DNA from 3 places in the Vibrio eleionomae genome. Region 1 is predicted to be linked to each of the others. Evidence: predicted binding sites of a transcription regulator. Region 1 holds the regulator's gene; each other region holds the start of a gene.

Region 1 (7,819 bases):
TTGGCTATTTCTCAGTTTTCTAAAACAGTGTTGAATATTTTGTTAAATTCCCAATTATTTGTTCTCATTATTCAATATGTTGACTATCTTTTTTATAGGAGCTTGTAAACGAAGTACGGTTTGTCGTAAACCTGCTCGGATAAAGGCATTGCGTATCCAGTTCTAAATCACGATGTTTAATGAATGATAAAGATTGATGTACTTGTTTATTAAACGTTGGTCAGTGTGTGAGTGTCGCTCTTGATATTACACTGGTGTACGCAACCGGTGGGTAAAGTGGTCAGTGATTAATTTGCAGCCAGTATTGACCTACTTGATGGCCTTTTGCCCCATTTGTCGCGGTGGGGATGATGCTTCGATGGAAGAACAGTGTTTATCAAATCTACCGGTGGGCACTGAAAACAATAAATAACGGAGAACCTTAATGGCTGGTGTACTGGGAATGATTTTGGCTGGAGGCGAGGGGACTCGTTTAATGCCTTTAACGGCTTCACGGAGTAAACCATCTGTCCCATTTGGAGGCAGTTATAGGCTAGTCGATTTTGCATTAAACAATTTCGTTAATGCGGATTTAATGCGGATTTATGTGTTAACGCAATTTAAGTCACAATCACTGTATCTACATATGAAAAAAGGCTGGAATGTGGCTGGTATTACTGACCGCTTTATCGATTGTATTCCTGCCCAAATGCGAGATGGTAAGCGTTGGTATGAAGGAACTGCTGATGCGATATACCAAAACCTACGTTTTATAGAATTGTCGTCACCTGATGAAGTGTGTATTTTTGGCTCTGACCACATCTATAAAATGGATATTCGTCAGATGCTGGATTATCACCGCCGTAAAGGTGCTAAGCTCACCGTTTCTGCTATCCGCATGCCCGTCAGCCAAGCATCATCATTTGGGATTATCGAAGTGGATAGAGAAGGGCGGATGGTTGGATTCGAAGAGAAGCCCGCTCATCCTAAATGTATTCCGGGTGAGCCAGAGTGGGCGCTTGTGTCGATGGGAAATTATATCTTTGATGCGCCAACACTTTATTCTGAGTTAAAATCTGATGCAGATAACCCACAATCTAGTCACGATTTTGGTAAAGATGTTATCCCGACTATGTATCCACAAGGGGATGTGTACGTCTATGATTTTTCGGATAACATGATCAAGGGTGAACGGCCTGAAGGGTACTGGCGCGATGTTGGTACTATTGAAGCGTATTGGGAAGCGCATATGGATCTCCTTGGCAAAGACCCTAAGTTTTCTTTGTATAATCGCAGTTGGCCTCTGCATACGTATTATCCACCTTTACCGCCAGCAACGTTTGTTGATGTTGATGCGCAAAAGGTTAAGTTAACCGATAGTTTGGTTTCTGGTGGGAGTTATATACAAGGATCAAGTATTTATAAATCGGTTTTAGGTTATAGAACCAATATTGCTGCTGGTTCTTGTATTAGTGAATCTGTTATCTTAGGTGATGTGAAGATAGGTGCAGGTTGTACGATTAAACGCGCCATTATTGATAAAGACGTTGAAATCGCAGCCGGCACGGTCATTGGTGAAAATAGTGAATTAGATAAACAACGCTTTCATGTTTCACCAAGTGGTATCGTAGTCATTGCTAAAGGAACAAAAGTTGGATTCTAAAATGGAGCAAATCAGTGTGTGGTTTGCCGTTTCAGAAGCGCAAGGTTTAGTGAAGAGTGGTGGTTTAGCTGATGTAGCGAAAGCATTACCTAAATCTCTCTCTCAATTAGGACAACAGGTAGCCATTGTGCTACCTGCTTATCGTAGTATTCCTGATAAAAACTCACTCCCTGTGGTCTTGGAAACCGATCTCACACATTGGCCTCACTCATCCTATAAAGTGAGGCAAACAGAGTTAGATGGTGTGCCGGTTTATTTGATCGATAATGATCACTATTTTGACCGTCCAGAACTTTATGCAGAGCAGAATCAAGCTTACGCTGATAACGGCGAACGGTTCAGTTTTTTCTCTGCTGCAAGCTTAGATGTTCTGCCTAAGTTGGGGATTAAACCCAATGTTATTCATGCCAACGATTGGCATACAGGACTGATCCCTTTCTTATTAAAAACCCGCTATCGCTATGATGCGTATTATGAAGGTATGAAAAGTGTCTTAACCATTCATAATGCGATTTTTAAAGGCATATTTTCTTACCATGAATTGGAAATTATTCCGGAATTGAATCTCAATGGTATGGAGTTTTTACGTTATGGTGTCGATCATGTAAGTATGCTTCGAGCAGGGATTGCTTATGCGGACAAAATTAATGCAGTTAGTCCAAACTATGCATGTGAACTGTTAACACCGTTAGGATCGCATGGGTTGGTCGATGATTTTGTTCGGCGTGCGCGTGATTTGCACGGTATTGTTAATGGTTGTGACTATTCGGAGTGGGACCCGAAAACAGATCAGTTTTTGCCACAGACATATAGTGATGACGCGGCCTCTTTACAAGCGGGCAAACAAGCAGCAAAGCTCGCTTTACAAGAAGAAGTGCACTTACCGACTCGCCCTGTCCCTATGTTTGGTATGGTGTGCCGTTTAACGCACCAAAAGGGATTTCATTACTTACTCCCTATCATTGAGGCATTCCTACGCAATGATGTGCAATTAGTTATTGTGGGTACTGGAGAGCCTGAAGTTGCTGGGCGTCTACGTAAACTGGCCGATAAATACAGTGAACAGTTTGCATTTGTTGAAACTTACAGTAACAAGTTGGCGCACTGGGTTGAAGCGGGCGCTGATTTCTTTTTGATGCCATCAGAGTTTGAAGCGTGTGGATTAAATCAAATTTATAGTATGGCTTACGGTACTTTACCTATTGTTAGAGAAGTAGGGGGATTGAAAGATACCGTAGTGGATTACGATAAAGATCCTCATGAAGCGACCGGCTTTGGTTTTTTAGAGCCATCGCCAGAGGCACTTTTAATTATTATGCAGCGTGCGTTACTGTTCTATCTGCAGCAACCTACTCAATTTCTCGAAGTTCAACAAAGAGCGATGCGCAGAGATTTTAGTTGGGAAGTATCAGCACAAGAATACATTAAGATGTATAGACAGGCATTGTTTGACTAAACGTTGCCCATCCATCGATGTACTTTACTAAGCGGAGAGTGTCACTCTCCGCTTTTTTATCGATTAACACAATGAAAAGAACATTGGATATTGTGCATTCCAATAAGAAGACTTGGGTATATAAGTCATCAGGATGATTTTGTTTAAAAGGGGAAGATATTGACATTATCAATGTGGTAGACTTGCGCCGCTATTAATTTGGAGCGAAATGGCTTACTTACTGATGTTATTCCATAAAGTGTATTCACATCCCACCAGTCAACAATGGGTCGTATTTATTCACGGCGCTGGGGGCAGTTCGTCTTTGTGGTTTAAGCAAATCAAGGAGTATCGACAACATTTTAATTTGCTTCTGGTTGATCTTCGTGGTCATGGCAAATCAAAACGAGGTCCTAAAGAGTGGTTACTCAAACCTTATCAGTTCGCTGATGTCGCGCAAGATGTTATTCACGTGATTGATCATCTTAGCATTGAAAAAGCCCACTTTGTTGCCATGTCTTTGGGAACCATTATTGTACGAACAATTGCCCAACTTGTCCCTGAGCGTGTCGAAAGCATGGTGATGGGGGGAGCGGTGATGCAGTTTAATCTACGTTCTCGGATATTGGTTAAAATTGGGGATTGGTGTAAAAATATCGTCCCATACATGTGGTTATACCAACTTTTTGCCCATGTCGTAATGCCTGATAAACATCAAAAAGAATCACGTCACCTCTTTATAAGAGAAGCTAAAAAGCTGTGTCAAAAAGAGTTTAAACGTTGGTATCGTTTAACCGCTGAAGCCCATGCACTGATGGGACATTTTAGAGAAACAGAGTTACCTATTCCCACGTTATACTTAATGGGAGAGCGCGATCATCTATTCCTTCCTGCTATTAGAAAAATGCTCAGTACACACCGCTGTAGTCAGTTGATAGAGTTATCCAATTGTGGTCATGTTTGCAATATCGAGCAATCTGAGGCCTTTAATCACCACTCGATTCGCTTTCTCTTGCACCAATAAATACGGTTCCCATTCAGAAAATATTAATCACACCCTTGGTGATCAGGTTTCCCACATTTCCAACAAACAGCGAACTGACCTTCATTGGTTTCCCCGCAATTAGAACAGACCCAATTTTTATAAAGGATACCACTATTGTCGGTTTGGGTTTGACGAATAAGCTCCCATGCATAATCGGCATCTAGACGATTAAATAGCCAAATATATGGCGCTGATTGGTCATCGGCAGGAATCTCTCCTCTTAACCCGAACCACTGTTCCCCTCTGACTTCGCATTTTATGTTTGACTGCTGGAGTAGTCCACACAGTATATGAGCTTCAGTTGGGTTATTTGCGATATAAAGTTTCAATATCAATTACCTTGAATGGTCACAGTCTAACCAAGATTATGTAAATGAACAGTGTTTCAAATGGGGTGTCATATTGTGTCCTAATTAAGGACTAAATATGGCTGTCACATTTTTATAATAATCAATGTAATAACCGTACAATGTTTTTGTGATAATAATCACAAAATAATGCCATTTAAGAAAAATGAGTAAAAATTTATTTATCCAATTTAAAGCATAAATTGATCTAGCTCATGGCGAATAATTGTAATCTATAGTCTCAACTATTTTAGTTGTTACTACTATTCTAAAACATTATGAGTTGGAAATTCGGTGATAAACCGCAAAATTATTAGCAGATTTATAGGTTAACTAACGGTTATTTATCTAGATATAGCCTTAGGACAAATGAGTTAAGGGTTATGCTCATACATGGCTGGTAAGGTTAAAAGGCCGGTTTAGCAGAAATGATTCGCAAGAGTGATGTTATTGATATATCTGATGAGCCTACAAGCAAGTATGCCGGGTTTTAACCTTTTAGGTGAGTAAAAGCTCTAATATGTACCTCAACGGCTCATATGTGCGTTATAGCGCGCATAAAAAAGCACCCCAGAGGGTGCTTTCAGCAACAAGCCTTGTTAGCAACAAATTTGGCTAAAGATTTTGCATTAACTCGTCACGCCGAGTTTGTGGAATAACAGACCAGTGCTTGCCTTCGATTGCGCCTTCAAGAGCCCATAAAAGCTCTAGACTTACATCGGTAGAGTGAGTTTGCTGAATTGCTTTATACGCTTCAACCGCTCCTTTATCGTGTAACTCTTCGACAGATTCAATTCCCGCTTTACGCAACATACGTTCTGTAGCTAAACGTAAATTAGGTAAATCTTTCAATCGGTTAGGTTTAGCTTTTGCCTGAGTCTCGCGTTCTTGTTTCGCGATCTTCAACGCAGATTTTGCTTCATCTAAAATAGTATCGGGTGTATCCCAAAACGATTCTGGAAGAGCAAAATATTTTGTAACCACAGGGAAACCACGTTTTTTGTAAACGTATGGTTCTAAGCCTTGTTGTTTGTATTTCTCAGAACAAGAATCATCAGCTCTGATATGAAGCATATCGTTAACAACCAACGCGAACATTGTGTCGTCTACGAAGATTCCAAAGCCGCCAAACATTGAACGAGATTTTACGCGACCTAATTTTTCAAAGAGTCGCATTGAGTTTTTTAGTATTGGTTTATCCATGCCTTTAGTCTCGGTGTATTTGAACATACGCCACCAAAATCCAGGTCCGAGAATGTAGCAAAAGAATGCAAAGACCGTGTCAATAAGAAGTTAACATCATATGCATTTTTGCCATCGGTAACCCCGCTACCTACCCAGAACATCTGTACCACCTGGGGTTCAGGCCGGAAGCTTTGCGTCCCACCTTTACAGATGGTTTGCCCTGTGCGTGACATTTCGTTAATTAGAGTAATCTTAAACTTGAACATAAATCACATAAAAATTGCTTCTATGTGATATTGCTCACAAAAATGACTGTATTAATAATAAACGATAAATTCATCAATAAAAGTGTAAAGAAGGCAGAGCTAAAGCAATGTAAGTTATTATTTTATAATGCTTTTTACCGACTCTCGTTCGATAAGCTCTGGATGCATTTCAAAAATACGGCGTTCATGCTCTTTATTTTTGATGCGTTCAAGCAAGATTTCGAATGCGTTTTTACCAACACGGCGCTTAGGCTGATGGATGGTGGTTAACGGTGGAGAGAAATATTCGGATAGTTCAATATTATCATAACCAATGACTGACATTTCTTCGGGGATTTTTACGCCTTTCTGTTGTAGGCGACTCATTAAGCCCAGTGCCATCGTATCGTTGAAACAAAAAACAGCGGTCGGTTTTTCATCCATCGCCAAAATTTTGTCAGCAGCAAGAACGGCGGTATCACATTCAAAGTTACCTTCAAGAATCCAATCTTCGTTCACGTCATAGTTTGCTTCGTTCATTGCGCGACGAAAACCTTGGATACGCTCTTGGCAGGTAATTTTGTTTAAGTGGCCACTCAAGCAGGCAATATGACTATGACCATGATCGATAAGGTACTTAGTGGCGATATAGCCACCTTCTTCTGAGTTATCCATGATTTTATCGGCTTGGGAGTCTTCTAATCCCCAATCCATGATCACTTTAGGAATATCGGAATGGCTCTCTAGCATTTCCATCAATTCTGGCGTCATATCCGAACACATAACCAACATGCCATCAACGCGTTTCTCAGCGAGCATGCGTACGTAGTCGCGTTGTTTTTCATAAATGCCACCAGTGTTACATAGGATCAACGTATAACCTTGGCGATAGCAGTAGCTTTCGACACCATCGATGACTTCGGAGAAAAATTGGTTCGTGGACTGGGTGACCAACATGCCAATGGTTCGAGTTGTGTTGCATTTTAAACTGCGGGCAACTGCACTAGGGGCATAGTTCAACTCCTTAACAGCAGATAGCACTTTTTCTTGAGTTGCTTCTGCCACAAAACGGGTTTTGTTGATGACATGTGATACGGTGGTCGTAGAAACGCCAGCCAAGCGTGCTACATCTTTTATTGTCGCCATAGGTGATTTCCATTGGTATCAAATAACCTGAAAGTACATTGGTGATGATAATGTTGAACAGTCAGGTTTCGCTTTATTTTAGTGCAAAAAGCGGGAATAGTAGTAAAAACACAAAAACCGCTACGAGAAAGCGGTTTTTGACAATTAGTTTGAGTATTTATTAGCATCCAAGATTCTAGACTGCTCTGGCGATCACCGCAACGAAAAATTCATAATTTAATCTCAACTGATCTCGCCAACTTTTCTTATGCTTGCGACTCATTGTCTACATGATGGCGACAGATTGCTGGGTTATCAATATATTTTATCAATATGTAAAATGGACGGCTTAAGCGTATAAATGACATTTAGACTCTACGGGAGAGCTGACGTTGTTTCATGATGTGCTAACGAATAATGCACATATGATAACTAACCAAAAATAAGGTAAGTCATGAGACGTTTGATTGTAGAACCGAGGATTAGGACCAACATACTAGAGGTAAAAGGCACTTTTTATCACTTTTCCCTATCAAAGGCGCTTATATACCCAAATGACCTCAAGATGCAGGATTCAGAGCTTCATCAACGAGCCTAGGTCAAGCTCAATCACAGCAGGAATGGTCATTCCCTTTCAAGGTGATTGAGCGCAGAAATAGGTTTGTTGATGAGCTCCCAAAGGGCGAGTTTTATTCGCTCCTAGGCTGTGTTACTGATTTTCAACGTAGAATGACTATGTCTTCAAATCAGTGCCTTGCCTAAGAGCGAATACATTCCCGCTGAAACAGCATCTTG
Region 2 (7,819 bases), on a different contig from region 1:
TCCGTTACCTATGGTGCTAACTCTGGCGAGCGTGATCGTACTCACTCGATTATTAAAGAAATTAAAGACAAGACCGGTTTAGTATCAGCCCCTCATTTAACCTGTATTGATGCTACTCGTGAAGAGCTGATTAAGATTGCTGACGACTATTGGAACAATGATATTCGCAATATTGTGGCTTTACGAGGCGATATTCCTGAAGGTGCAGGGCAGCCTGACATGTATGCATCAGATCTCGTCGAACTGCTGAAATCTCGTCACGATTTTGATATTTCAGTCGCCGCTTTTCCAGAGGTTCATCCTGAAGCAAAAAGCGCCCAAGCCGATTTACTTAATCTGCGCCGTAAAGTAGAAGTAGGAGCTAACCGCGCGATTACCCAGTTTTTCTTTGATGTGGAAAGCTACTTACGCTTTCGCGACCGCTGCGTCACAGCAGGGATTGATGTAGAAATTGTTCCGGGTATTTTGCCCGTCACTAACTTCAAACAAGCTTCACGCTTTGCAGCGCAAAACCACGTCAAAATACCAAGTTGGATGGCAAAACAATTTGAAGGGTTAGATGACGATCCAGTGACTCGTCAATTAGTAGGGGCAAGTCAGGCCATTGATATGATCCGCATTTTATCGCGTGAAGGCGTAAAAGATTTCCATTTCTATACACTCAACCGTGCAGAAATGACTTACGCGTTATGCCACACCCTAGGCATTCGCCCTACTCCAGCTGCTTAACGTCAACATTCGATAAAATAAAACCGCTAGCTATAATGCCAGCGGTTTTATTTTTGGTTCTTACCCAACACCAATTAGGTGATCAAGTATCAATAAAAGACGATTATTCTACGTCTTCCATTTTACCAAGCAGGCTACGAATACGTTCTTGCCATGCTTCATGTTCTTGTTTCACTTGTTGAGCTTGGCGTTCTAGTTCTTCAATGCGCGCATTCTTTTCTTCTGTTTGATTTAGAAGTTGTTGTTTTTCTTCTTTTAGCTCATCTAATTCCATTTGTTGCAGTGCGATAGTATCAACTGCGGTTTGGATTTTCGCTTCAAGTTGCTCTAGTACTTCAAAAGACATGTTCTTACCCTTTATTGAATCGGTTGGGGCGACTCAGGTGGTCACCTAATGCCCCCATTCTACTCAGCCAATCGCCGATAAACACTCACTATATTCGAGATTTTGCGCTATTCGGTTAAAAATAAGGCGTAAATTGACATTATGCTTACCTAACTGGCTTTTCGCCGAGTTTAAGTCGTTCATTTTTCATCCATTACCCTAATTTCCACCGCAGTTTTGATCAAGTGCAAAGCAACAGGAATGCAAACTGCAACCGTTCTCGTATTAATATGATAAAATTCGTTCTCGTTACCTAAGTAACTTAGCGGTTAAGGGTTCGATGCCATCTTCCCCTTTACACCACCACCGACGATCATTCATCGCCGTCTCCGTTAGGTTACTTAGGTATTAAAAAATCCCGTTTATTTGGTTTGGAGTAAAGATGAAACGCGAATTGGCAATGGCTTTTTCTCGAGTCACTGAAGGTGCCGCTTTAGCAGGGTACAAATGGCTTGGCCGTGGAGATAAAAACGCAGCAGATGGTGCCGCAGTTGAAGTAATGCGCACCTTGCTCAATAAAACTGAAATTGCGGGTGAAATCGTAATTGGCGAAGGTGAAATCGACGAAGCACCTATGTTATTTATTGGCGAACAAGTCGGCGTTGGTGGTGATGCAGTCGATATTGCTGTAGATCCAATCGAAGGCACCCGTATGACCGCGATGGGTCAATCGAATGCTCTTGCAGTGCTTGCAGCCGGCGAAAAAGGCAGCTTTCTAAAAGCGCCTGATATGTACATGGAAAAGTTAGTCGTCGGTCCTGAGGCCAAAGGCTGCATCGATCTTAATAAACCCCTAGCAGAAAACTTGACCAACGTTGCTCAAGCACTCGGTAAACCACTTTCTGAGCTGGTAGTGATTACTTTAGCTAAACCTCGCCATGATGGCGTTATTGCTGAAATGCAAAAAATGGGAGTTCGCGTCTTTGCTGTGCCAGATGGTGACGTAGCCGCTTCAATTTTAACCTGCATGCCAGACAGTGAAGTTGACATGATGTACTGCATCGGTGGCGCTCCTGAAGGTGTCGTATCAGCGGCGGTTATTCGGGCTCTGGATGGTGACATGCAAGGCCGCCTACTTCCTCGTCATGAAGTGAAAGGTGAAACCGAAGATAACCGTATCTGGGGAGCTAAAGAACTGAAACGCTGTGAAGAAATGGGCGTAAAAGCAAACACTGTACTTAAGCTAGAAGAGATGGTGCGTAGCGATAACGTTATTTTCTCTGCGACTGGCATCACTAAAGGCGATCTGCTCGAAGGCATCACACGTAAAGGTAATATTGCGACCACTGAAACTCTCATTATTCGTGGCCGTTGCCGTACTATTCGTCGCGTTAAATCGATTCATTACCTAGAACGCAAAGATCCTGACGTACGCGAAATCATTCTGTAGTCTCAGCGTATTTCGATACCAACAAAAAAGACCGCTATCTAAGCGGTCTTTTTTCGTCTCAACAACGCAAATGTTAGAACAACTCTTCAGCCACTTTGTAGAGGTCTTTACGTACTGGGCGACGCATGTTTTCAATCGCATCAATGATATCGTGGTGTACCAATTCTTCTTTCTGAATACCGACACAACGACCACCGTGACCTTCAAGCAGAAGGTGAACCGCATAGTTACCCATGCGTGATGCAAGAACACGGTCAAATGCTGATGGGCAACCACCACGTTGGATGTGACCTAGCACGGTTGCACGAGTTTCACGACCTGTCGCAGCTTCGATTTCTTTTGCTAATACATTAGCATCCATCATCAGCTCTGTTAGAGCGATAATAGCGTGCTTTTTACCTTTCTTGATGCCATCTTGCAGGTTAGAAATCAGTAGCTCTTTGTCTAAACCTGTTTCAGGAGAAATAATGTATTCACAACCACCAGCAACCGCTGACATTAGAGTCAAATCACCACAGTGGCGACCCATGATTTCAACAATAGAAATACGTTGGTGTGAAGAAGATGTATCACGAAGACGGTCAATTGCTTCGATGACTGTATTTAAAGCAGTGAAGTAACCGATTGTATAATCAGTCCCTGCGATATCGTTATCGATAGTACCTGGTAAACCGATACATGGGTAACCCATCTCAGTTAGCTTCTTCGCCCCCATGTACGAACCGTCACCGCCGATAACCACAAGCGCATCAATACCATGCTTTTTCAGGTTTTCGATAGCTTTTGCACGAACTGCTTCTTCCTTGAACTCAGGGAAGCGAGCAGATCCTAAGAACGTACCGCCGCGGTTAATTACATCAGACACGCTTGAACGTTCTAGTTTTTCAATGCGGTCTTGATAAAGGCCTAAGTAGCCGTCGTAGACACCATATACTTCTAGATCTGCACCAAGTGCAGTACGAACTACGCCGCGAATAGCAGCGTTCATGCCAGGTGCGTCACCGCCGCTGGTCAATACCCCGATCTTTTTAATCATGCTCACCCTCTATATTTTGGGAACTCATTAATCAATTTTTAACGTCATATGATTATCGCTAACCACATAAACAAATCTTTTTATTGTAGATATTATGTTACCTGTCTTATGCAGGAATACTACCGTTATTTCATATTTTGGTAGCTTTCTCATCGGCTTGAAGTATGCCATTGTCTGAGTTTTTCAACGTTGACACACATCAGAATAGTCGCAAATTATGCGTCTGACGCTGCCGATGAATCGTACCAATCTTGCATCTTTTGTTTCCGTTCTGGACCAAAAATCACCGAATAAGGATCTTGGTGAATTAACACATCCGAATTAGGAAACGCCTTACGTAACTTCGCTTCTACTGTATCAGAGACATGGTGAGCATCAATAAGTGGCATCTTATCTTCCAACTCAATATGCAGTTGAATAAAGCGAGTCGGGCCAGAAATACGTGTACGCAATTGGTGGATACCTAATACACCATCAACCGATTTAGCGATATCAACAATACGATGATTATCCTCTTCAGGTAGAGCGCGATCGAGTAAGGTTTGCGTTGCGTGTTGCGCCATTCTTACTGCGCTATACAAAATATAGATACCAATGCCTATTGCAAATACTGCATCGGCTTGCGCAAAGCCAAACCAGCTCAATCCTAATGCTACCATGATCGCAACATTCATATATAAATCAGTTTGATAATGCAGTGAGTCAGCAGCAATCGCTTGACTGCCCGTTTTATTCACAACGTAGCGCTGAAACATGACCAAGCCCAACGTCATAACAATGGCAAATAAACTGACATAAACCCCTAGCTCAGGTGACTTTAAAGCCATAGGTCTGAAAAATCGGTCAATACCATTTAAAATCAGAAAGACCGCTGAACCAGAAATAAACATCGCTTGAGCCAATGCGGCTAATGATTCCGCCTTTCCATGACCAAATGTGTGCTCCTTATCGGCAGGCTGTAGGGAATACCTAACCACGATTAAATTAACGATAGAAGCTGCAATATCAATCATTGAATCGATTAAAGAAGCCAATAAACTCACAGACCCCGTCATCCACCAGATGGCAAGTTTAACAATCAACAGTAAGCTTGCTACACCAGTGGCCATCCAAGCTGCGGTCGTCACTAACCGAGCATATTCTTTTTTCATTCCAATCATCCCAGTAAAGTCGTAGTTAAAGTATACCTAAAGACATTGGTTTTGTTCGAATTCCCCTCACTATGGACTGATTTAGATTCCAAAATGCAGAGATAAAAAAAGCAGCCCTTTCGGCTGCTTTGCGAGTGTGATAATGAATTAAGGCTGCTCAGGCATTGGCATCTTGTCACCACGAGGACCATGGTCCCCTTTCATTCCAGGACGATGATGCCCTTTCATGCATTGTGACATTTGATATTTTTTCAATAACTCAAATTGTGCCTTTTGCTCTTTAGTTAATACCGACAACATATCATGGCGCTGTTTTAACATACCGACATGACGTTGAACCTGTAGGTTAACCATCTCTTGAGCCAATTTTGTTGCTTTCGCCTGATCGAAATCTTTTGCTAACACGATAGCTTGTTCTTGCTCGTGAATCGATTTCATTTCTGCACGCATCGCCTTTTCTTGCTTGCGATGCTGCTCTCTTAATTCTTTTTTCTGATGATCAGTTAGATTCAGTTGGCGAAGAATACTTTGTTCTGCGCCCGGACCACAGTTATCGTCTGGGCCACGGTTTTGCATCGGTCCATTAGGGCCTCCTGCAGCATAGGCACCACTGGCGGCTAGCGTTAGTGGTAACATAACAGCAGTTAGGAACAGTTTCTTAGCTTTACTCATCGATTTATCCTTCTACTTTGGATCTGGATAGCTGAATCTCAGCCTTCGAAATAAGCATAAGATCTGCTCGGTCAAACGACGTATAGCATGAGTAAAACATCGTAAATAGTGATATTCTTGATAATCAATTCTCCAAAAGCCGCTGTAATATAGCCTGAACAAATATCTAGTTGAGTGAGAAATCTATGCCACACATTTTAGTTATTGATGACGATGTTGAATTAACTGGGTTACTGAAAGAAGTGTTAACTTATGAAGGATTTGACGTCTCAGAAGCCAATGATGGTGAAGCAGGATTAAGTGCAGTATCTGATCACATTGATCTGATCTTACTTGATGTCATGATGCCTAAATTAAATGGTATGGAAACCCTGAAAAAACTAAGGGAACGCTGGTCAACCCCAGTATTGATGCTGACGGCAAAAGGTGAAGAAATCGATCGTGTTGTCGGTTTAGAGTTAGGTGCCGACGACTACCTACCCAAACCATTTAGTGATCGTGAGTTGTTGGCTCGCATTCGTGCTATTTTGCGTCGAACTCAACCGCAACATCAAGCAAAGTCGCCAGACATGATTGAGTGCCAAGACATTCAGATATATCCAGGAAAACAAGAAGCATACTGTCAAGGTGAGCTCTTAGATCTCACAACAACTGAGTTTTCACTCCTCAGTCATTTTGCCCAAAACCCGGGGCTTCCATTGACTAAAGAATCATTAAGTTTAGATGTGCTAGGCAAACACCTTGCTGCATTTGACCGGGCAATTGATATGCATGTCTCTAACCTACGTAAGAAATTGCCTGAACGTCCCGATGGAAAATCACGCATTAAAACACTACGCGGACGCGGTTATCTGATGGTATTGGAGGATTAATGTTCCTGCCAAAATTGAATAGCCTATATGGTCGTATCTTCGCTATTTTTTGGCTGACATTGGTTATTGTGGTAGTTGGTGTACTAGCGGTTCCGAACATGGATCCACGTAAGAGCCGCAATATTCCACCAGAAATGCATCAACATATGACAGATAGCCGCGATATGTTGATGGGACGTTTTGTGAATGAAAACGACCTAAACCATATACTCAGTCGCCTCAAGCGTATCGATGCGCGCCGCACCCCTGGTGATAAGCATCGACCCGATTTTTATATCACAACGCTTGAAGGCAAAATTATCTCTCAGGATATTCGTCCTAAAGCAAAATATCGCGCATTAAAAAACTTTACTTCCAGTATCGATTTTGACGCTAAGCCGACCCAACGTGCATATGGCCATTATCAAATTGCGGGTCCTGTTCCTATTGTATTAGCCAAACAGCGTTTATTACTTTATTTTGGCTTCGATTGGCAAGGGCCACCTCCATTTTTAATGCGCCTATTGGATCACCCTATCCAACTGCTGCTATTCATTATTTTACTTAGTACGCCATGCTTACTTTGGCTCGCATGGGCCTTGAGTAAGCCTGCGCAACGTTTTGCTCAAGCAGCAAACCGAGTCGCTCAAGGTAACTTTATCGTCGACCCTTCACTAGAAAAAGGCACTTCAGAGTTTCGCTCGGCTGGACAAAGCTTTAATCAGATGGTGGAAGCCGTCAATTCAATGATTTCAGGACAACAACGGCTTTTGTCTGATATTTCTCATGAGTTACGTTCACCTTTAACTCGTTTGCGTATGGCAACCAGTTTAGCAGTGCGCAAACAAGGACAAAGTGCAGAACTGGAGCGAATTGATACCGAAACTCAACGCCTTGAGCAGATGATTGGGGAACTGCTGGAACTATCGCGCATGCAAACCGACAGCCATATGAGCCGAGAAATACAGCCATTGAGCAGTTTGTGGGAAGAAATTTTAAGTGATGCACAGTTTGAAGCAGAGCAACTCAACAAATCACTGCAATTTAATGATATTCCAAATGTCTCTATTTCTGGCAGTCCAAACCTGTTGATGAGCGCATTGGAAAATATCGTTCGTAACGCGATCAAATACGGTAATAACGTCATTAAAGTAACGTTTAAAACACAAGATGGTCAACTCACGGTAACCGTTGAAGATAATGGAGCCGGAGTCCCAGATAGCGAGCTCAGCCAAATCTTTCGTCCTTTCTATCGAGTATCGACTGCACGCGATAGAGACAGTGGAGGTACAGGGCTAGGATTAGCGATCACTGAAAGTGCCATCCGGCAACATAGTGGAACGATCTCAGCATCACGTAGCAAACTCGGTGGATTATTAGTGACCTTTACTCTACCTGTTATGTAACTTCATACCGCCAACACCAAGCCCTCGATACTCATGAGTACTCGAGGGCTTTTTTCTGTATTGCGCAAAAAGTATAAAAACCACACAAAGATCAAGTTGATAATGAGAATGATTAGCAATACGATGTAATAATTCAAAAGGAGGATACATCATGTCTCATACATTCCCAGAATTACCTTATGCTTACGATGCATTAGAA
Region 3 (7,819 bases), on a different contig from region 1:
CTCGATAAAGTGTATCAACTGACCGGTGAACGTTTTTCTGGACGAGTGTCGGCAGTGTTGCACTTACGTTACCTCGGGCTGTATTTTAGCCCGGTTAATTTTTATTACATATATGATGAAAACGATGTGTGGCAATACTTATTGGCCGAAGTAAGTAATACCCCATGGAACGAGCGTCATTATTATGCGATACCCGCAGATGAAGGTGAGCATAGAGAAAATTGGGTGCACAATAAGGCATTTCACGTGTCACCTTTTAACCCAATTCAACAGCAATATCATTGGCGTTTAAAACCACTTCAACAGCGTTTGTTTATTCATTTAGCCTGTTATCGAGATCAAAAAGAATTCGATGCAACGATGTTGTTAAGCGCGCGTCCTTTCCAATCAACTGAACTAATTCGTCTGTTGCTACGTACACCTATCATGACGGTTAAGGTTATGGCCGGGATTTACTGGGAAGCATGCAAATTATGGTGGAAAGGTGCCCCAATATACGATCATCCCAATCGCACTAAAAAAACGGATAAGCAAGATAAGGAGAATCCTTCATGTTAAGCAGTTCCTCAATGCCCTTACCAAAAAAAGAAACGTTGATGCAAAAAGGAGCGCGTTCACTGTTATTGAAAGGGTTAGCAAGACTTAATGTTGGCTCTTTATCTATCGTGGAATATTTTGCATCAGGAGAACCGCAAACTGTGTTGTTTGGTGCTGGACAAACTGAGCTTCAAGCTGAAATTCATGTTCATGATATTGAGTTTTATAGACGTGTATTGCGTGGCGGTAGTATCGGTGGTGCAGAAGCCTATATCGAAGGGTTATGGGATAGTCCGAACTTAACGGCTGTCGTTGAATTAGTCGCCAAAAACCTCACGATGTTAGACAGTGTCGAACAGCAATCGGGCAAGATAAAACAGTGGCTAACTAAGCTTGGTCACTGGCTTAAACACAATTCAGTTAAGCAAGCGAAACGTAATATCATGGATCATTATGATCTTGGAAATGATTTGTATGAAACGTTTCTTGACCATCACATGTTGTATTCCAGCGCTTTGTATCTTCATGAAGAAGAGTCTCTTACGCAAGCCCAGGTAAATAAAATGCAGCGGCTGTGTGCACAGTTAGATCTAAAGCCCGATGATCAAGTGTTAGAAATAGGGACTGGCTGGGGAGCGATGGCGATTTATATGGCGCAGGAATATGGCTGTCAGGTCACAACCACGACCATTTCAGAAGAACAATATCTGTACGCAAAAGAGAAAATTAACCAAGCGGGATTGAGCGATCGTATTACCTTACTTAAACAGGACTACCGGTTATTGGATGGACAATTTGATAAATTGGTGTCGATAGAGATGATTGAAGCAGTCGGTAAACGTTATCTTGCAAGCTACTTGCATCAGTGCCAAGAGCGCCTCAAACCTGGTGGTAAAATGGCTATTCAGGCTATCACCATTGCTGACCAACGTTACGATTACTACAGTAGCAATGTTGATTTTATTCAAAAATATATATTCCCTGGTGGTTTTCTCCCTTCCATTACTGCGCTGACTCGTTGTGCAACACACCATACCGATTTTTTAGTCCGTGACCTTTATGACTTTGGCCTTGATTATGGCAAAACTCTCCACGCTTGGCGCGAACGCTTTGAACAGCAGTTAGATACGATTCGTTCTCTTGGCTATGATGAAAAGTTCATTCGCCTATGGCGTTACTATTTTTGTTACTGTGAAGGAGGGTTTCGTGCACGCACGATTTCGGTCATTCATATGACTTTAGAGCGCCCGCAGTAATACGATGGTGGTGTTTTGCGCCTCGGTTTGGTTCCAATTACTGTGGTTCCTCTGTGTGATGGGGCAAACAGAGTGGCAATGGTGGGCGCTCGGCGGAGCGGTCGGTACATGGTTATTACACATCGTTTGGGGAAAATGGTGTTGGCATCTTGTCATCTTTAGTGGACTGGGCATTGGTTTGGATGGACTCAATATCCATTTTGACCTGTTTCGTTTCGCCGCAGATGGATTTCCCATTTGGTTGATGAGTGTGTGGATTGCGTTTGCTTGGTACTGCCATTTTCTGGTGCCAGTACTATCACGTTGGCCTAAGCTATTGATGGCAATGGTTGGTGGGCTAGGCGGCGTCACCAGTTATTATGCAGGATTAGAACTCGGTGCCGTTACATTTACCTATTCACTCACTGTTACATTAGCGATACTTTTTTTGCAATGGAGTGTCGTTACCTTGTGCCTAGTGTTTGTTGAGGAGCGATATAAGTGGTGTACACAACGTCTATAAAGGTTTTTTTAGTGATGCTGTTGTTAGTCAGTTCAACGAGCTTTGCTTCATCGCCCAAGACATTTGATGGCTTGCAATTACAGGTTGCAGATAATCGATGGGCATCATGGCCGATTGTTGGGCAGGCTGAGTTCACATGGTTTTGGTTCGATGTCTATCGATCAACATTAAGAACGCCTGATGGTATTTATCATGGAGAAGGGAAAACCGCAGCCTTACAAATTGAATACCAGCGCAAAATTTCCGCACAAGAACTACTCAAAGCAACACGTAAACAGTGGTTAGAGATGGATTATAACGAATCGCTGATTGATCGTTGGATAAACTACCTTGCCACCTTATTCCCATCTGTAGTTAAGGGTGATCAACTGATTTATGTCAGTCAAGGTGGGCAAGGCAAGCTCTACTTCCATCCTGTTAAACAGACATTACAGTTTGTTGGCACCATCAACGATACTGAATTGGATCGAGCATTTTTGGGAATTTGGCTTGCCACTAATACTGAATATCCAGATTTACGCTTACAGTTGATCGGGGAAAAATAATGACTGCTATTCGCTCATCATTTAAGGCATTCCGTTGGATCGGCCTGTTTCTTATTATTGCATCGATAACCAGTTGCAGTGCAGATATCAATGATTATAAAGGCACATCACCTCGGTTTGATCTGTTTCAATATTTTACGGGGCAGACTCAAGCTTGGGGTATGGTACAAGATTACACCAACCAACAAACGCGCCGCTTTCATGTCGTGATCACTGGTACGGTGAATGATGGCATATTAACGCTGGATGAGCAGTTTCTTTATGATGATGGTGAAACTGACGGTCGGCTGTGGACCATAACTCGTCATCATGATGGAACCTATATCGGTAAAGCAGCCGATATCATTGGCAATGCAACTGGGGTGGAAGTCGGGAATGCGTTACGTTGGCGTTACGATTTTTTGCTAAAAACGGATGAAAGAGAAATCCAAGTGCATTTCGATGATTGGATGTATCGTCAGGATGACAAGCACTTATTTAATTTAACCTCGATTACGAAATGGGGCGTGGAAGTGGGGAAGGTGACACTGTTTTTCAGTAAGGAGTGATAGGGATGATTCGGTATCGAATAGTGACCAATTAAAAGAAAAGGGGCTGCATATGCAGCCCCTTTAACTCAAAGTCAAACTATCCAATAGAATTATAGTTTGTCAGTTAATTCAACAGCTTGTCCGATATAATTACCTGGAGTCATTGTTTTTAGGCGAGCTTTTTCATCTTCTGGTAGTTCTAGACCGTCGATAAATGCGTGCATTGCTGCTTCATCAACACGTTTACCACGAGTTAGCTCTTTCAGTTTTTCGTACGGTTTTTCGATACCGTAACGACGCATCACTGTTTGAATTGGTTCAGCAAGAACTTCCCAGTTGTGGTCTAGTTCATCAGCTAATGCTGCTTCGTTGATCTCTAGCTTGCTGATGCCTTTCAATGTTGAAGTATAAGCAATGATTGAGTAGCCAGCACCAACACCAAGGTTACGTAGAACTGTTGAGTCAGTTAGGTCACGCTGCCAACGAGAAATAGGTAATTTTTGTGCTAGGTGAGTCAAGACCGCGTTTGCTAGACCTAGGTTACCTTCTGAGTTTTCAAAGTCGATTGGGTTTACTTTGTGTGGCATGGTTGAAGAACCAATTTCGCCAGCAATGGTTTTTTGCTTAAAGTGACCCAGTGCAACATAACCCCAGATATCACGATCGAAATCGATCAAGATAGTGTTGAAACGTGCGATAGCATCAAATAGTTCAGCAATGTAATCATGCGGTTCAATTTGAGTGGTGTATGGGTTCCAGTTTACGCCTAGTGATTCAGTGATGAACTCTTCACTGAATTTGTGCCAGTCTAAATCTGGGTAAGCAGAAAGGTGAGCGTTGTAGTTACCTACCGCGCCATTGATTTTAGCTAGAATTTCAGTGTTAGCGATCTGCTTGTATTGACGTTCCATGCGGTACGCCACGTTTGCCATTTCTTTACCCATAGTTGATGGAGAAGCTGGCTGGCCGTGTGTACGCGACAATAGAGGAATGTCTCGGAAATCATGTGCAAGTTTTTTAATCGCATCAATGATGTTGCGAATTTCAGGAAGGAACACTGTATCACGTGCTTCTTTAAGCATTAACGCATGTGAAGTGTTGTTGATGTCTTCAGACGTACATGCAAAGTGAATAAATTCATTGATTGCGTGTAGTTCAGGAACAGATGCCACTTTCTCTTTTAAGAAGTACTCGACCGCTTTTACATCGTGGTTAGTGGTGCGTTCAATTTCTTTGATACGAGCTGCGTCTTCTTCGTTGAAGTTTGCTGCGATATTATCAAGGAATTGTTTCGCTTCATCGCTTAGGGCAGGGACTTCCGCGATCTCAGCTGTGGCTGCAAGCTTCTGTAGCCAACGTATTTCAACGATAGTACGGTACTTTAGGAGGCCATACTCACTGAAGATACTGCGTAACGCAATCGTTTTACTTCCGTAGCGGCCGTCTACCGGTGAAACAGCAGTCAATGCTGACAGTTCCATGTTCTTCTCCTGAATATATGAGTTAAGGTTGAGAGTGAATAAGATTTGACGACGTCATGGCTTAGATTCTCTTAAGGATCTGTTGCGCTTCTTCAACCATTTTTTTACGGCCGAAGATTAAGTGACGACGTTTACCACCAACTTGGCTCCAAAGAACAGCGCAGCGGATTCCACTTAATAATAGCGCACGAACTTTGCTTTGGTTGGCAGGTTGTTGTAATACAGAAGGGGTGCCAGTGACTTGAATACGAGGACCAATAGGACTGATCACATCAAGATAAACACTAGCTAAATTGCTGATCATTTGATCATCAAGAAGGTCAAAGTGAGCGACTTGACGTTCTAAAGTATCAAGACGATCACCAAGTTGTGATAGGGCATCACGACGACGAGTGAGCTTACGTTCTAATGCCATCAGGCTAATTACATAGCGAGTAATTTCACTGCCTGCTGGTGTACTGTCTATGCCTTTCACTAAGCATTCAAGGCCAACTTTTAAGTTGGCCTCATTGCCAAAAACATCAAGTGTGTTTTTTGGGTTCATGCATAGAACTGAACGGAGTGCAACTTCAAACGCGTCTGAATCACATTGACCATTTCTTGCAGTCTGCTGGACTAATGTTACTGCTTGGCAGATCCCAGCAAAAGCAATTGTACGGTCATAAAGTGTATTAGCCACGTAATTACTCCTAAGTTACGGTTACGACAAATGCTCTTCAATCACACCGCCACCAAGGCAAACTTCACCTTGATAGAAGACAGCGGACTGTCCTGGTGTAACGGCAATTTGCGGTTCATCGAATATCACTCTAACGGTATTATCATCGAGTGGGGTCACTACGCATGGTATATCCGTTTGACGATAACGAGTTTTTACTGTGCATGTTAAGGTATCTTGCAAAGGTTCTTGGCTAATCCAAGTCACCTGAGACGCGATCAAACCTTTAGATTTCAAAAGGGGATGATCGGCACCTTGAACTGCGATTAACACATTACGCTCAAGATCTTTTTCAGCGACGTACCATGGTTCATCGCTAGAATCTTTCATACCACCGATATGAAGACCCTTACGTTGACCGAGAGTGTGGTACATCAAACCTTGGTGTTCACCAATGACTTTACCTTCAGGCGTTTCGATTTTACCCGGTTGAGCGGGTAAATAGCGCGAAAGGAATTCAGTGAATTTACGCTCACCAATAAAACAGATCCCTGTTGAGTCTTTCTTTTTCGCTGTGATTAAATCTTGCTCTTCAGCGATACGACGCACTTCAGGTTTCTCAAGTTCTCCGACAGGAAATAAACTACGAGCAACTTGAGCTTCCGTTAATGCGTGTAAGAAATAACTTTGGTCTTTATTGCCATCCAGGCCGCGAAGTAACTGTGCTTTTTCCCCATGTTCTGGGAATGTACGGCGCACATAGTGCCCCATAGCAATATAGTCGGCATCCAACACTTCATCAGCAAATTCTAAGAAGGCTTTGAACTTGATTTCTTTGTTACACAATATGTCTGGGTTCGGAGTACGTCCTGCTTTATATTCTGCAAGGAAGTATTCAAACACGTTGTCCCAGTATTCTGCAGCAAAGTTAATTGTGTGCAAATGGATACCAAGTTTGTCACAAACAGCCTGCGCATCGGCAAGATCTTGCGCGGCAGTGCAGTAGTCTTCACCGTCGTCTTCTTCCCAGTTCTTCATGAACAAGCCTTCTACTTGATAGCCTTGTTGCTGAAGAAGATAAGCAGAAACGGACGAATCAACACCACCTGACATGCCGACAATCACTTTTTTCTGACTGTTTGCGTTGAGGTTCTCTGACATAACTTAATACCACTAAATTAACTTGGAGCCAGATTCTAACAGAAAGAAAAAATTGAGGACAGTTGATTCCGTACGTTATAGCGTAGTTTCGTCGGATAAAAGCAGTGATAAGACCACCCTGTGGCTGACAAAATTGGCAAATTTGATGTGAAAGTCTTGGTGTCGATACAAAGTCGATACAAATATGAGATGTGGTAGGTACTATTACATTTGTAGCTATATTAGATATTACATCTATTATTAAATGAAATAACAGTTGATATAAATATATATCTAAATGAAAACAATTATTATTGTAATCGGTTACTTAACTCAGCATCGTGAAAATTTTCATCATGAAATCGTTTGCTATAATACAGTGAGTTGTCGTGAATCAGACTGCGATGTAGAATCGCCCTCCCTATCTGTCTAGATTGAATTGCAGGGTATTATGAAATTTCCAGGCCGGCGTAAGTCAAAACATTATTTTCCTGTTCACGCTCGTGATCCATTAGTTGTTAAAGCACAAGAAAAAGTTAATTTGTCGAGTACCCACGTAATAGGTATTGATCAGACATTGGTTGATATTGAAGCACGAGTCGAAAGCGAATTAATTGAACGTTATGGATTAAGTAAAGGGCATTCGTTAGTCCTTGACGATGTTACTGCTGAAAAACTTTATAACGAATTAAAAACAAAACAACTCATTACTAATGAATACGCTGGTGGCACTATTGGTAATACGCTGCATAACTATTCTGTATTAGCGGATGATCGCTCAACGTTACTTGGAGTAATGAGCAATGACATTAAAATAGGCAGTTATGGATATCGCTATTTGTGTAATACCTCAAGTCGTGTGGATTTAAATTATCTACAAGGTGTTGATGGAGCAATTGGACGCTGCTTTGCATTAATTACAGAAGATGGAGAGCGAACGTTTGCAATTAGTGAAGGTCAAATGAACCAATTGCATGCAGATAATATTCCTGAATCTATTTTCGAAAATGCGTCAGCCTTAGTATTAACGGCGTATTTAGTTCGTTGTAAAGAAGGCGATCCTATGCCACTTGCAACGATGAGAGCGATTGAATACGCAAAAAAACATCATGTTCCCGTTGTATTAACGTTAGGAACTAAGTTTGTTATTCAAGATGATCCACAATTCTG

The links. Region 1 encodes PurR, which represses purine synthesis genes. Its sites were predicted from a motif close to TNANGNAAACGTTTNCNTNA; they were not measured.
Region 2: the regulator PurR is predicted to act here: its motif matches at 1,321-1,340, upstream of glpX (class II fructose-bisphosphatase).
Region 3: the regulator PurR is predicted to act here: its motif matches at 7,004-7,023, upstream of F9817_RS18105 (inosine/guanosine kinase).

What each region holds. Positions count from the first base shown of each region.
Region 1 covers NZ_WEKT01000057.1:24,102-31,920, forward strand. The annotation lists gene glgC (glucose-1-phosphate adenylyltransferase) at 425-1,642, shown strand; gene glgA (glycogen synthase GlgA) at 1,644-3,098, shown strand; gene F9817_RS20105 (alpha/beta fold hydrolase) at 3,307-4,101, shown strand; gene F9817_RS20110 (putative signal transducing protein) at 4,125-4,451, opposite strand; gene F9817_RS20115 (TfoX/Sxy family DNA transformation protein) at 5,085-5,672, opposite strand; cyclic di-GMP riboswitch class I at 5,786-5,884, opposite strand; gene purR (HTH-type transcriptional repressor PurR) at 6,038-7,045, opposite strand.
Region 2 covers NZ_WEKT01000004.1:27,661-35,479, reverse strand. The annotation lists gene metF (methylenetetrahydrofolate reductase) at 1-729, shown strand, start outside; gene zapB (cell division protein ZapB) at 833-1,075, opposite strand; gene glpX (class II fructose-bisphosphatase) at 1,497-2,504, shown strand; gene pfkA (6-phosphofructokinase) at 2,578-3,540, opposite strand; gene fieF (CDF family cation-efflux transporter FieF) at 3,756-4,691, opposite strand; gene F9817_RS03375 (CpxP family protein) at 4,839-5,363, opposite strand; gene F9817_RS03370 (response regulator) at 5,549-6,235, shown strand; gene cpxA (envelope stress sensor histidine kinase CpxA) at 6,235-7,620, shown strand; gene F9817_RS03360 (superoxide dismutase) at 7,772-7,819, shown strand, end outside.
Region 3 covers NZ_WEKT01000045.1:1,250-9,068, reverse strand. The annotation lists gene F9817_RS18145 (DUF1365 domain-containing protein) at 1-558, shown strand, start outside; gene F9817_RS18140 (SAM-dependent methyltransferase) at 552-1,793, shown strand; gene F9817_RS18135 (DUF2878 domain-containing protein) at 1,798-2,295, shown strand; gene F9817_RS18130 (chalcone isomerase family protein) at 2,310-2,840, shown strand; gene F9817_RS18125 (DUF3833 domain-containing protein) at 2,840-3,388, shown strand; gene purB (adenylosuccinate lyase) at 3,481-4,851, opposite strand; gene hflD (high frequency lysogenization protein HflD) at 4,913-5,530, opposite strand; gene mnmA (tRNA 2-thiouridine(34) synthase MnmA) at 5,552-6,670, opposite strand; gene F9817_RS18105 (inosine/guanosine kinase) at 7,101-7,819, shown strand, end outside.